Regions from separate parts of the Streptomyces sp. NPDC020747 genome, predicted to be linked through region 2. Evidence: riboswitches for the same ligand, from Rfam matches in the RefSeq annotation. Region 2 holds a riboswitch; each other region holds the start of a gene.

Region 1 (3,266 bases), on a different contig from region 2:
ACTTGCGCGGGCAACGCGGCGACGCCTGTCGTGCCGGGGCCGCCGACGGGAGCTTGCCCGGCACCGGGAGCGGAAGGCCGGGTGCGGCGCCGCAGCACGGCGGCATACGCCTCGGCCAGCGCGGGGCCGGGATCGACGCCGAGTTCGTCCGCCAGCCGACGACGGCTCCGCCGGTAGACGGCGACCGCCTGATCGCGTCGCCCGACGGCCTCGTACGCCCGGATGAGCCGGGCCTGGGCGTCCTCGTCCAGCGGCTGCGCGACCGCGGTCTCCTCCAGGACGGGCAGTGCGTCGGCGCTCCTGCCCGCCGCGATCATGGCCTCGCCGTACTGGGCGACCACCCCACGGCGTTCCTCCGCCAGCGCGACCACCACCGGGTGCGCGGCGAGGAAGGGCAGGTCCGCGAGGGGCGGTTGCTGCCACAGCCCGAGCGCGTCGGTCAGCAGGGCCGCGGCCCGCTCCTGGCCGCCGCCGCGCCCGTCCCGTCGTACGGTCACCGCTCCGGCGACCAGGTCCCTGAAGCGCAGCAGGTCGATGGCGTCGTTCGGGACGCGCAGCGCGTAGCCGTCGCCGAGCCGGGGGAGCAGCGCACTGCGGGCGCGTGCTGGCCGGTCCGGTTCCAGCAGGTGGCGCAGGTGCTTGATGTGGGTCTGGACGACGTTCGACGCGGTGGCCGGCGGGCGCTCGCCCCACAGCGCGTCCGCGAGTCCGAAGAACGGCAGTTGCTGTCCACGGGACACCGCGAGCAGGGCGAGTACCGCGCGGCGCTGGGGCGAACCGAGGTCGAGGCGGGTGCCGTCCCGCCAGGCGCAGACCGGCCCGAGTACCTGAATGCGCATGCGCTCCCCGCCCGCCGTTTTACAACTCCCTCACCATTTCCTTTCTTCATCCCCATCTCTATCTCTCTTGTCGGCATATCCGGAAGGCGTATTCCGGCCCACTGCCGCGCAGTTGTCACACCGGGCCCGCGGGCTCGCGTTCAGCGCTCGTCGCCGGAGACGTCCGGGTGCCGGCCGAGGCGTCGCACGTACTCCTCGATGTGGCGGTACGGAGCGAGGGTGCCGGCCGCGTCGAAGTGGTCGAGGTGGGTGAGTGTCACCCAGAGATCCCTGTCCGCGGTGCCGAGCTCATCGCCCAACACGTAGGGCTGGCAGGCGAGTTGACGGTTCAGGCGGTCCAGGGCGGGCAGCCGGGCTCCGTCGGTCTCGGGGTCGGCGAGCAGGCCGGCGAGGTCGCGGAGGATGTCGGGCGTGTGGTTGCTGACGACGCGTCCGCTCCAGCGGTCGCACAGCGCGGGCGCGGTGAGCGGGCCGTCGTAGTGGTGCCAGGTCGCCTCGTAGGCGCCGCGCAGCGACGCGAAGGCATCGGGTGTCTCGGCGGGGAGCTTCAGGACGGTGGTGGTGAGCGAGTCCGTGAGGCCGAGCAGGTCGAGGACGACCGCCACGCGCGCCGAGTAGGGACAGGCCTCGGACAGGTACAGCTGATAGCGGTGCGGCGCCGGGTAGAAGCCGCCCGCGAGACCGACGCCGATACGGCCGCGGAAGCGGTGCGGACGGGCGGCCGGGACGGGGCCGGACGAGCCGCCGGCGGCCGTGCCGCGGCCGGACGAATGGGAGGCGGTCGTGTGGGCGGCGGTCGCGCGCGAGGTCGCCGTCGTGAAGGTGTCAGTGCTGCTGGAACCGCGGGAAACCGTCTCGGGCATGACTCTCCAGGGGAACTCGAAGGCCCTGGCCGCCTCGTGGGCGCCAGTGGCGGAACGGAGTGACTGCGCTGGCCGTACAGGTCCGGATCGGTCGGACGCGTAGCGGATCAGTAAGCGCTGGAGACACGCGACAAATCGATGTGCAGGCGCCTCGTCAAGCCGTTCCTGGACAAATTCCCACCGGTCCTGCCGTCGGGGCTCACGAGACGCGAGACCACGCTTGCCCCGCCGCTCCGGCGGAACCCGGTCGTCACCCGGGGCACCCCGTCGCGGTGGAAGGGTTGCCTGCCAGCGGGCCGGGGCCGATGACCGCACGAACGGGGAGTCCCCGCACGACGGGCGCTGGCGATCGTGACCGTCCCCGCCAGTGTTGATGCGGTCCGCGGGACCGTCAAGACGGCGTCTCAGCAGCTGGGCCTCCGGCCCGACAGGAACTCTTGGTGGCAGGAAGAAAGGACACAGCCGTACTGTTGTGCTCGTTGACGACGAGGCGGTGCCCGACCGAGGGCCCGCGCATGCGAGGTCGGCCGGACCCCCGGTCCGCCGAGCCGGAAGGGCGGAGGTGACGCACGTGCGAGCGCGAACCATGTCCCGCCGCGGCGCCACGAAGGCCGCCCCGCTCCATCGCGTACGCCTCTACTCCCGGCCGCACATCGACCTGTTGCGCTTCGCCGGCGCGCTCTGTTGCTCCTGACCCGTAACCCACGCGGCCGCGCCCTCCGCTGAGGGCCGGCTTTCCCGTACGGTCGATCAGGAAGGCACACCTGTCGTGTCCTCAGCACCTTCTGCCCCGCCCTCGTCGGCGCGGCTGCACCTCGCCGTGGCGCTCGACGGCGCCGGCTGGCATCCCGCCGCCTGGCGCGAACCGGTGGCCCGGCCCCGGGAACTGTTCACCGCCGCGTACTGGGCCGACCTCGTCGCCGAGGCCGAGCGCGGTCTCCTCGACTTCGTGACCTTCGAGGACGGCCTCGGACCGCAGTCCTCACACTCCATCGAGCCGGACGGGCGGACCGACCAGGTCCGCGGCCGGCTCGACGCCGTTCTCGTCGCCGCGCGCATCGCACCGCTGACCCGGCACATAGGTCTGGTGCCGACCGTGGTGGCCACGCACACGGAGCCGTTCCACATCTCCAAGGCCATCGCCACCCTCGACCACGTGAGTTCCGGCCGGGCGGGCCTGCGGGTGCAGTTGACGGCACGTCAGAACGAGGCGGCGCACTTCGGCCGCCGTACGCTGCCCCGCCTGGACGCCTACGACAGCACGGCCACGCAGGACGTGGTGGGCGAACTCTTCGACGAGACGGCCGACTACGTCGAGGTCGTGCGCCGGCTCTGGGACAGCTGGGAGGACGACGCCGAGATCCGGGACGTGGCCACCGGCCGTTTCGTCGACCGCGAAAAGCTGCACTACATCGACTTCGAGGGCAGGCACTTCAACGTCAAGGGCCCCTCCATCACCCCGCGTCCGCCACAGGGACAACCCGTCGTCAGCGCCCTAGCCCACCAGAGCGTGCCGTACCGGCTGGTGGCCCGCGCCGCCGACATCGGCTACGTCACCCCGCAC
Region 2 (3,266 bases):
TCCCACAGGCGTCCCCAACGCGGGACGGACGACCCAGGAGCGGCATATGAGCGCTGTGACCCCCGCCGGAGGCGACACCGCGGCGGTCCGTTCCTGGCCCGCCCTGCTGAACGGCCTGCTGGACGGGCGCGACCTGAGCGCCGCCGACACCGCCTGGGCGATGGACCTGATCATGCGGGGCGACGCGACCGACGCGCAGATCGCCGGGTTCGTGGTGGCGCTGCGGGCCAAGGGCGAGACCGTCGAGGAGATCGTCGGGTTCGTCCGGGCGATGTACGAGCACGCGAACGTGATCGAGGTGCCAGGGGACACCGTCGACATCGTCGGTACGGGCGGCGACGGGGCGAAGACCGTCAACATCTCCACCATGTCGGCGATCGTCATCGCCGGGACCGGCGCCAAGGTCGTCAAGCACGGCAACCGCGCGGCCTCCTCGGCCTCCGGGGCATCCGATGTGCTGGAGAAGCTCGGGGTCAATCTGGAGCTGCCGACGCACCGGGTGGCGCAGGTCGCCGAGACGGCCGGGATCACCTTCTGCTTCGCGGCGAAGTTCCACCCCGCGATGCGTCACGCGGGTGCCGCGCGTGGGCAGTTGGGGATCCGGACGGTCTTCAACGCGCTCGGTCCGCTGACCAACCCGGCGAAGGTGAAGGCGCAGGCCGTCGGGTGCGCCGACCCCCGGATGGCGCCGATCATGGCCGGCGTGTTCGCCGAGCGCGGCAACTCCTCGCTCGTCTTCCGCGGGGACGACGGGCTGGACGAGCTGACGACCACGGCCACGTCCCGGGTGTGGGTGGTGCGGGACGGGAAGGTGCGCGAGGAGTCGTTCGATCCGCGTGACGTGGGGATCGAGCTGGTGCCCGTGGAGGCGTTGCGGGGGGCCGACGCCTCGTACAACGCGGATGTGGCCCGGCGGCTGCTGAACGGCGAGACCGGGCCTGTGCGGGACGCCGTGCTGCTGAACTCCGCGGCTGCGCTGGTGGCCCTGTCGCCTGGGGACGGGCCGCTCGCGGACCAGCTCCGGGCGGGGATGGTGAAGGCGGCGGCCGCGATCGACTCCGGGGCGGCGAAGGCCACGCTGGAGCGGTGGGTGGCGGCGACCAACGCGTAGCGCCGGCTGCGGGCCGGTGGGGGTTTTCTTCGCCCCCGCCGCCCCTACCCATTCCCGTCCCTGACTCAGGGGCTCCGCCCCCGAACCCCCAAAAGACTGCGCAGTTCCCCGCGCCCCTAAAAAGGGGGCGCGGGGAACTGCGCAGTCTTTGGCTCCGGCGTTTGAGGGACGGGAATGGGTAGGGGCGGCGGGGGCGAAAAAGGCCCGTCGCTTCCCGGCCGTCCCGGTATCCGGACGCCAGGGTTGCGTCGGGAAGAGCGTGTGGCAAGATGCAGGCAGGTCATGAGCGACAGCCATCAGGCCCCGGCCGGCTGTCCGGCAACCCTCCGTCCGTGGCGGGGTGCCCCGGGTGAAGACCAGGCCGTAGGCAGTGAGGTCTACGGCAAGCGCGGACCCCTCGCAGCACCAGGGGTCCTGGTCGTTCGAGGGAGCCTTCTGTGAGCAAGCGAATGCGATAGGGCGTAGAGCCCCGCCTCCGCACACCCTTTTCACCTTCATCCACGCTTGAGCCGTACCCAGTCGTACCCGCTCGCGTGGTGTTCCCGCCTGCCTCACAGGAGTTCGCCATGTCTGTTTCCACCGCTGCCGCTGTCTCCGCCGCTGTCGCTGCCGCCGACCAGCCCGCGTGCCGTGACACCACCGCGTCCCTGCCCGTGCTGGGGCGGGACGTCACCGTCCCGCTCGTCACCGGCGGCGAGGTCACCTACGCCGCGCTCGACTACGCCGCCAGCGCCCCGGCCCTCCAGCGGGTGTGGGACGACGTGGCCGCGTACGCGCCGTACTACGGGAGCGTGCACCGCGGGGCCGGGTATCTCTCGCAGCTGTCCACCGACCTGTTCGAGAACGCCCGCAGGACCGTCGAGGAGTTCCTCGACTGCCGTGACGGTGACCAGGTCGTCTTCACCCGGTCCACCACCGACTCGCTCAACCTCCTCGCCGCCGCGCTCCCCGCCGACTGCCAGGTCTTCGTCTTCGAGACCGAGCACCACGCGTCCCTGCTTCCGTGGCGGTCCCCCAGCCTTCGGCCGGGGGTGCCCCCATCTCGCTTCGCTCGCCGCGTCACCTACCTCAACGCCCCGCGCACCCCGGGCGAGGCCGTCGCCACGCTGGAGCGGGCCCTCGCCGAGCGGGACCCCCACGGGCCGGCGCTCGTGTGCGTGACGGGCGCGTCGAACGTCACCGGCGAGCTGTGGCCCGTACGGGAACTGGCCGCCGCCGCGCACGAGCACGGCGCCCGGATCGTGCTCGACGCCGCCCAGCTCGCGCCCCACCACCCCGTGTCCGTACGGGAGTTGGACGTCGACTGGGTCGCGTTCTCCGGCCACAAGCTGTACGCGCCCTTCGGGTCGGGTGTCCTTGCCGGACGCGCCGACTGGCTGACCGCGGCCGAGCCGTACCTCGCGGGCGGAGGTGCCTCGCGGAAGGTCTCGCGGCGGGTGGACGGCGGCGTCGACGTCGAGTGGCACGAGAGCGCCGCACGGCACGAGGCCGGGTCGCCCAACGTCATCGGCGCCTACTCCATCGCCTCCGCCTGCAAGGCCCTCACCGAGGCCGGCTTCGATGCGTTGGTCGCCCGCGAGCAGCAACTGATCGACACCGTCCGGGCCGGGCTCGCCGAGGTGCCCGAAGTCCGGGTCCTCTCCCTCTTCGGTGACGACGCGCCGCGCGTCGGTGTCATCTCCTTCGTCGTCGAGGGCTGGAACAGCTCGCACTTCGCCGCCGCGCTCTCCGCCGAGTACGGCATCGGGGTGCGGGACGGTCTGTTCTGCGCCCACCCCCTCGTCCGTACGCTGCTCGGCAGCGACCCGCAGACCCAGGGCGAGTGCGGTGCCCCCGAGGCGGCGCCCGGCGAGAAGTCCCTCAACGCGATCCGCGTGAGCTTCGGGGCCGGCACGCCCGACGAGCACGTCGAGCGGTTCGTCCGGGCCGTCAAGGAACTCGTGCGGGACGGTGCGCAGTGGAACTACCGCACAGTGGAAGGGCGTTGCGTCCCGGCGGTGTGAGGCTGCCCTCACACGCCCGCCCCTCGTGGCAGCCCCGCCCCCAGCAGGATCATCCGCAGCGCGCGCTCGGTCGCGTCGGTGAGGAGTTCCGAGGCTCGGAGCAGGGCCTCGGCCAGGGCCATCGGGGCGGGCAGGATGCCGGTGTAGGCGTC
Region 3 (3,266 bases), on a different contig from region 2:
TCCGCTTCTCTCACGGAGGGGGCAATTCGATGAACTCTCGGTGACGGCAGTTACCGAAGGTAATGATCAGCCTCCGGCACGGCCCCCGACGGTCAGCCGCCGGCGACGGCGGGAATGATCGACACCCCGGCCCCGTCCGGCGTCGCCGTCTCCAGCCCCTGCTCGAAACGCACGTCGTCGTCGTTCACGTACACGTTGACGAACCGCCGCAGCTGCCCCTGGTCGTCCAGGACCCGGGCGGCGATACCGGTGTGGTTCTTCTCCAGATCGGAGATGACCTCACCAAGAGTCGCCCCCTCGGCAGCGACCTCGGCCTTGCCGCCCGTGTAGGTGCGCAGGATGGTGGGGATACGTACGTTGACGCTCATGGGGTTGGACCTCCGGTCGGGTGCGAAGCGCCCCGTCAGGGGCGCGGGGAAGTGCGCGGTCTTTTAGGAGCGCGGCGAACTAACCGAGACCGGCCTCACGGAAGGAATCCAGGTTCGGACGAATGGTCGCGGTCAGCCCCGTGTCGGAAGCAACCGCGTCCAAGGTCTTCAGACCATCACCGGTGTTGAGCACGACAGTGGTCAGACTCGGATCCAGCAGACCGTTCTCGATCAGCTTCTTCGCCACTCCCACCGTCACACCACCGGCGGTCTCCGCAAAGATTCCCTCGGTACGCGCCAGCAACTTGATCGCGTCGACCACCTGCTCGTCGTTCACGTCCTCCACGGCCCCGCCCGTCCGCCGGGCGATATCGAGAACGTAAGGACCGTCCGCCGGATTTCCGATCGCGAGCGACTTCGCGATCGTGTTCGGCTTCTGCGGCCGTACGACGTCGTGCCCGGCCTTGTACGCCACGGACACCGGCGAGCAGCCCTCGGCCTGCGCACCGAAGATCTTGTACGGCTTGTCCTCGACGAGCCCGAGCTTGATCAGCTCCTGCAGCCCCTTGTCGATCTTCGTGAGCTGCGACCCGGAGGCGATGGGCACGACGAGCTGGTCCGGCAGCTGCCAGCCGAGCTGCTCGCAGATCTCGTACGCGAGGGTCTTGGAGCCCTCCGCGTAGTACGGCCGCAGGTTGACGTTGACGAAGCCCCAGCCCTCGCCGGCCGGGTCGCCGATCAGCTCGGAGCAGAAGCGGTTCACGTCGTCGTAGTTGCCCTCGATGCCGACGAGCTCGCCGCCGTAGACCGCGGCCATGACGACCTTGCCCTGCTCCAGGTCGTGCGGGATGAACACGCAGGACCGGAAGCCGGCGCGCGCGGCGGCGGCGCCCACCGCGCCGGCGAGGTTGCCGGTGGAGGAGCAGGAGAGAGTGGTGAAGTTGAACGCGCGGGCCGCTTCGATGGCCTGGGCGACGACCCGGTCCTTGAAGGAGTGCGTCGGGTTCCCGGAGTCGTCCTTCACGAAGAGCTTGCCGGCGTCGACACCCAGCTCGCGCGCGAGGTTGTCGGCCTGGACGAGCTTGGTCCAGCCGGGGTTGATGTTGGGCTTGTCCGCCACGTCCGCGGGGACGGGCAGCAGCGGCGCGTACCGCCAGATGTTCGCGGGGCCCGCTTCGATCCGCTTGCGGAGCTCCTCGGCGTCGTACGCCGAGAAGTCGTACGCGATCTCCAGCGGGCCGAAACACTCCTCGCAGGCGAAGACCGGACCGAGCGGGACGCGGTGGCCGCATTCGCGGCAGGAAAGCGCGGTGGCCGGACCCAGGTCGACGGTGTTCGCGGAGTTCGCGGTGGTGGAGTTCGTGGTGCTTGCAACTGTCTGCGCAGCCATGGAGGCGAGGCCCTTTCCTCATCTTCCTCACGACGCACTTCGCCGTGAGACGGATTTGGCACCTTCCCGAGCCGGGAGCCTCGCCGCGCTGATCGACGATGATCAGGACGAGACCGGCCGGAGGGTTGCCGGGGCTTCAACGGGCCGTATCCCTCTGCCCCTCTGGATGAGCGCTATTCGGTTGTGGTTTTGGTTGTACACGCAACGACCCCCGACATGCGATGGTCATCAGCGTTGTTCAAGACTGTAACCGAAGGCCTGGATGGTGGAGAGAGCCGTCCGAACCGCGAGATGACAGTGAGGCACTCCACTCCCCCACTCTCGACTCCGCTCGAGCGGGGGGACCCCCATCGCGCGTCGGACACACGCATCCCGAAGAACGCAAGGGAGAGCCGCACGTGCTGGAAGACGTCGAGCGCTGGCTGAGCACGCGCTCCTGGTCCGTCGAGGACCGCCCGCTCAAGCAACTCATCGCCGCGAAGCGTGCCACGGGCTCCACGGTGAGTGTCGTACTGCCCGCGCTCAACGAGGAGGAGACCGTCGGCGAGATCGTCGCGATCATCCGCCGTGAGCTGATGACCAGGAAGGTGCCGCTCGTCGACGAGATCGTGGTGATCGACTCGGGTTCGACGGACCGCACCTCCGAGGTCGCCGCCGAGGCGGGGGCCCGTGTCGTGCACCGGGACGAGATCCTGCCCCGTATCCCGGCCGTCCCCGGCAAGGGCGAGGTGCTGTGGCGCTCCCTGCTGGTCACCAGCGGGGACATCGTGGCCTTCGTCGACGCGGACCTGAAGGAGTTCTCGGCGGACTTCGTCTCCGGGATCGTCGGCCCGCTGCTGACCGAACCGGGCGTGGACCTCGTCAAGGCGATGTACGACCGCCCGCTGGGCACCGCCGCAGGTCAGGGGGGCCGGGTCACGGAACTCATGGCCCGCCCGCTCCTGAACATGCACTGGCCGCAGCTGGCCGGGTTCGTCCAGCCGCTGGGCGGGGAGTACGCGGCCCGCCGCTCCCTCCTCGAACAGCTCCCGTTCCCCGTCGGCTACGGCGTCGAGCTGGGCATGCTGGTCGACGCGCTGCACCTGGTGGGCCTGGACGCGCTGGCCCAGGTCGACGTCGGCGTCCGCAAACACCGCCACCAGGACGGGCAGGCCCTGGGCCGCATGTCCGCCGCGATCTACCGCACCGCCCAGCTCCGCCTGGCCCGCGGCCACATGATCCGCCCCTCCCTGACCCAGTTCGAACGCGGCGAGCACGGCTTCGAGCCGCGTACGTATTCGGTGGACATGGAGGAGAGGCCGCCGATGGCGGACATCGAGGAGTACGTGGAACGAAAGGCCGCGTAGCGCTCCACGGCCCGCAAACCCGACCCCGCGGCGGGTGGGAACGTTTGAGCGTTTACGGCGGGGGCTAGATTTCGAGTCATGGTCTCCACCCGTGGCACCCACAACATCCTGGTCGCCTCCAACCGCGGCCCGGTCTCGTACACCCAGGACGAGACCGGGGCG

What was found. A riboswitch is a leader RNA that binds a small molecule or an ion and turns the genes downstream of it on or off. The one in region 2 is predicted to bind S-adenosylmethionine.
Region 1: it holds a riboswitch for S-adenosylmethionine, as region 2 does, so the genes downstream of both, ACH4YP_RS01815 (glutathione S-transferase C-terminal domain-containing protein) here and ACH4YP_RS30615 (aminotransferase class V-fold PLP-dependent enzyme) in region 2, are expected to answer to the same signal.
Region 3: it holds a riboswitch for S-adenosylmethionine, as region 2 does, so the genes downstream of both, thrC (threonine synthase) here and ACH4YP_RS30615 (aminotransferase class V-fold PLP-dependent enzyme) in region 2, are expected to answer to the same signal.

What each region holds. Positions count from the first base shown of each region.
Region 1 covers NZ_JBIRTJ010000001.1:445,826-449,091, reverse strand. The annotation lists gene ACH4YP_RS01820 (AfsR/SARP family transcriptional regulator) at 1-839, opposite strand, end outside; gene ACH4YP_RS01815 (glutathione S-transferase C-terminal domain-containing protein) at 980-1,702, opposite strand; SAM riboswitch class IV at 1,914-2,059, opposite strand; gene ACH4YP_RS01810 (putative leader peptide) at 2,274-2,396, shown strand; gene ACH4YP_RS01805 (LLM class flavin-dependent oxidoreductase) at 2,472-3,266, shown strand, end outside.
Region 2 covers NZ_JBIRTJ010000013.1:7,579-10,844, forward strand. The annotation lists gene trpD (anthranilate phosphoribosyltransferase) at 47-1,111, shown strand; SAM riboswitch class IV at 1,390-1,506, shown strand; gene ACH4YP_RS30615 (aminotransferase class V-fold PLP-dependent enzyme) at 1,678-3,114, shown strand; gene ACH4YP_RS30620 (glycerate kinase) at 3,123-3,266, opposite strand, start outside.
Region 3 covers NZ_JBIRTJ010000006.1:236,063-239,328, forward strand. The annotation lists gene ACH4YP_RS18520 (ubiquitin-like small modifier protein 1) at 93-368, opposite strand; gene thrC (threonine synthase) at 448-1,758, opposite strand; SAM riboswitch class I at 1,774-1,931, opposite strand; gene ACH4YP_RS18530 (glucosyl-3-phosphoglycerate synthase) at 2,157-3,104, shown strand; gene ACH4YP_RS18535 (trehalose-6-phosphate synthase) at 3,183-3,266, shown strand, end outside.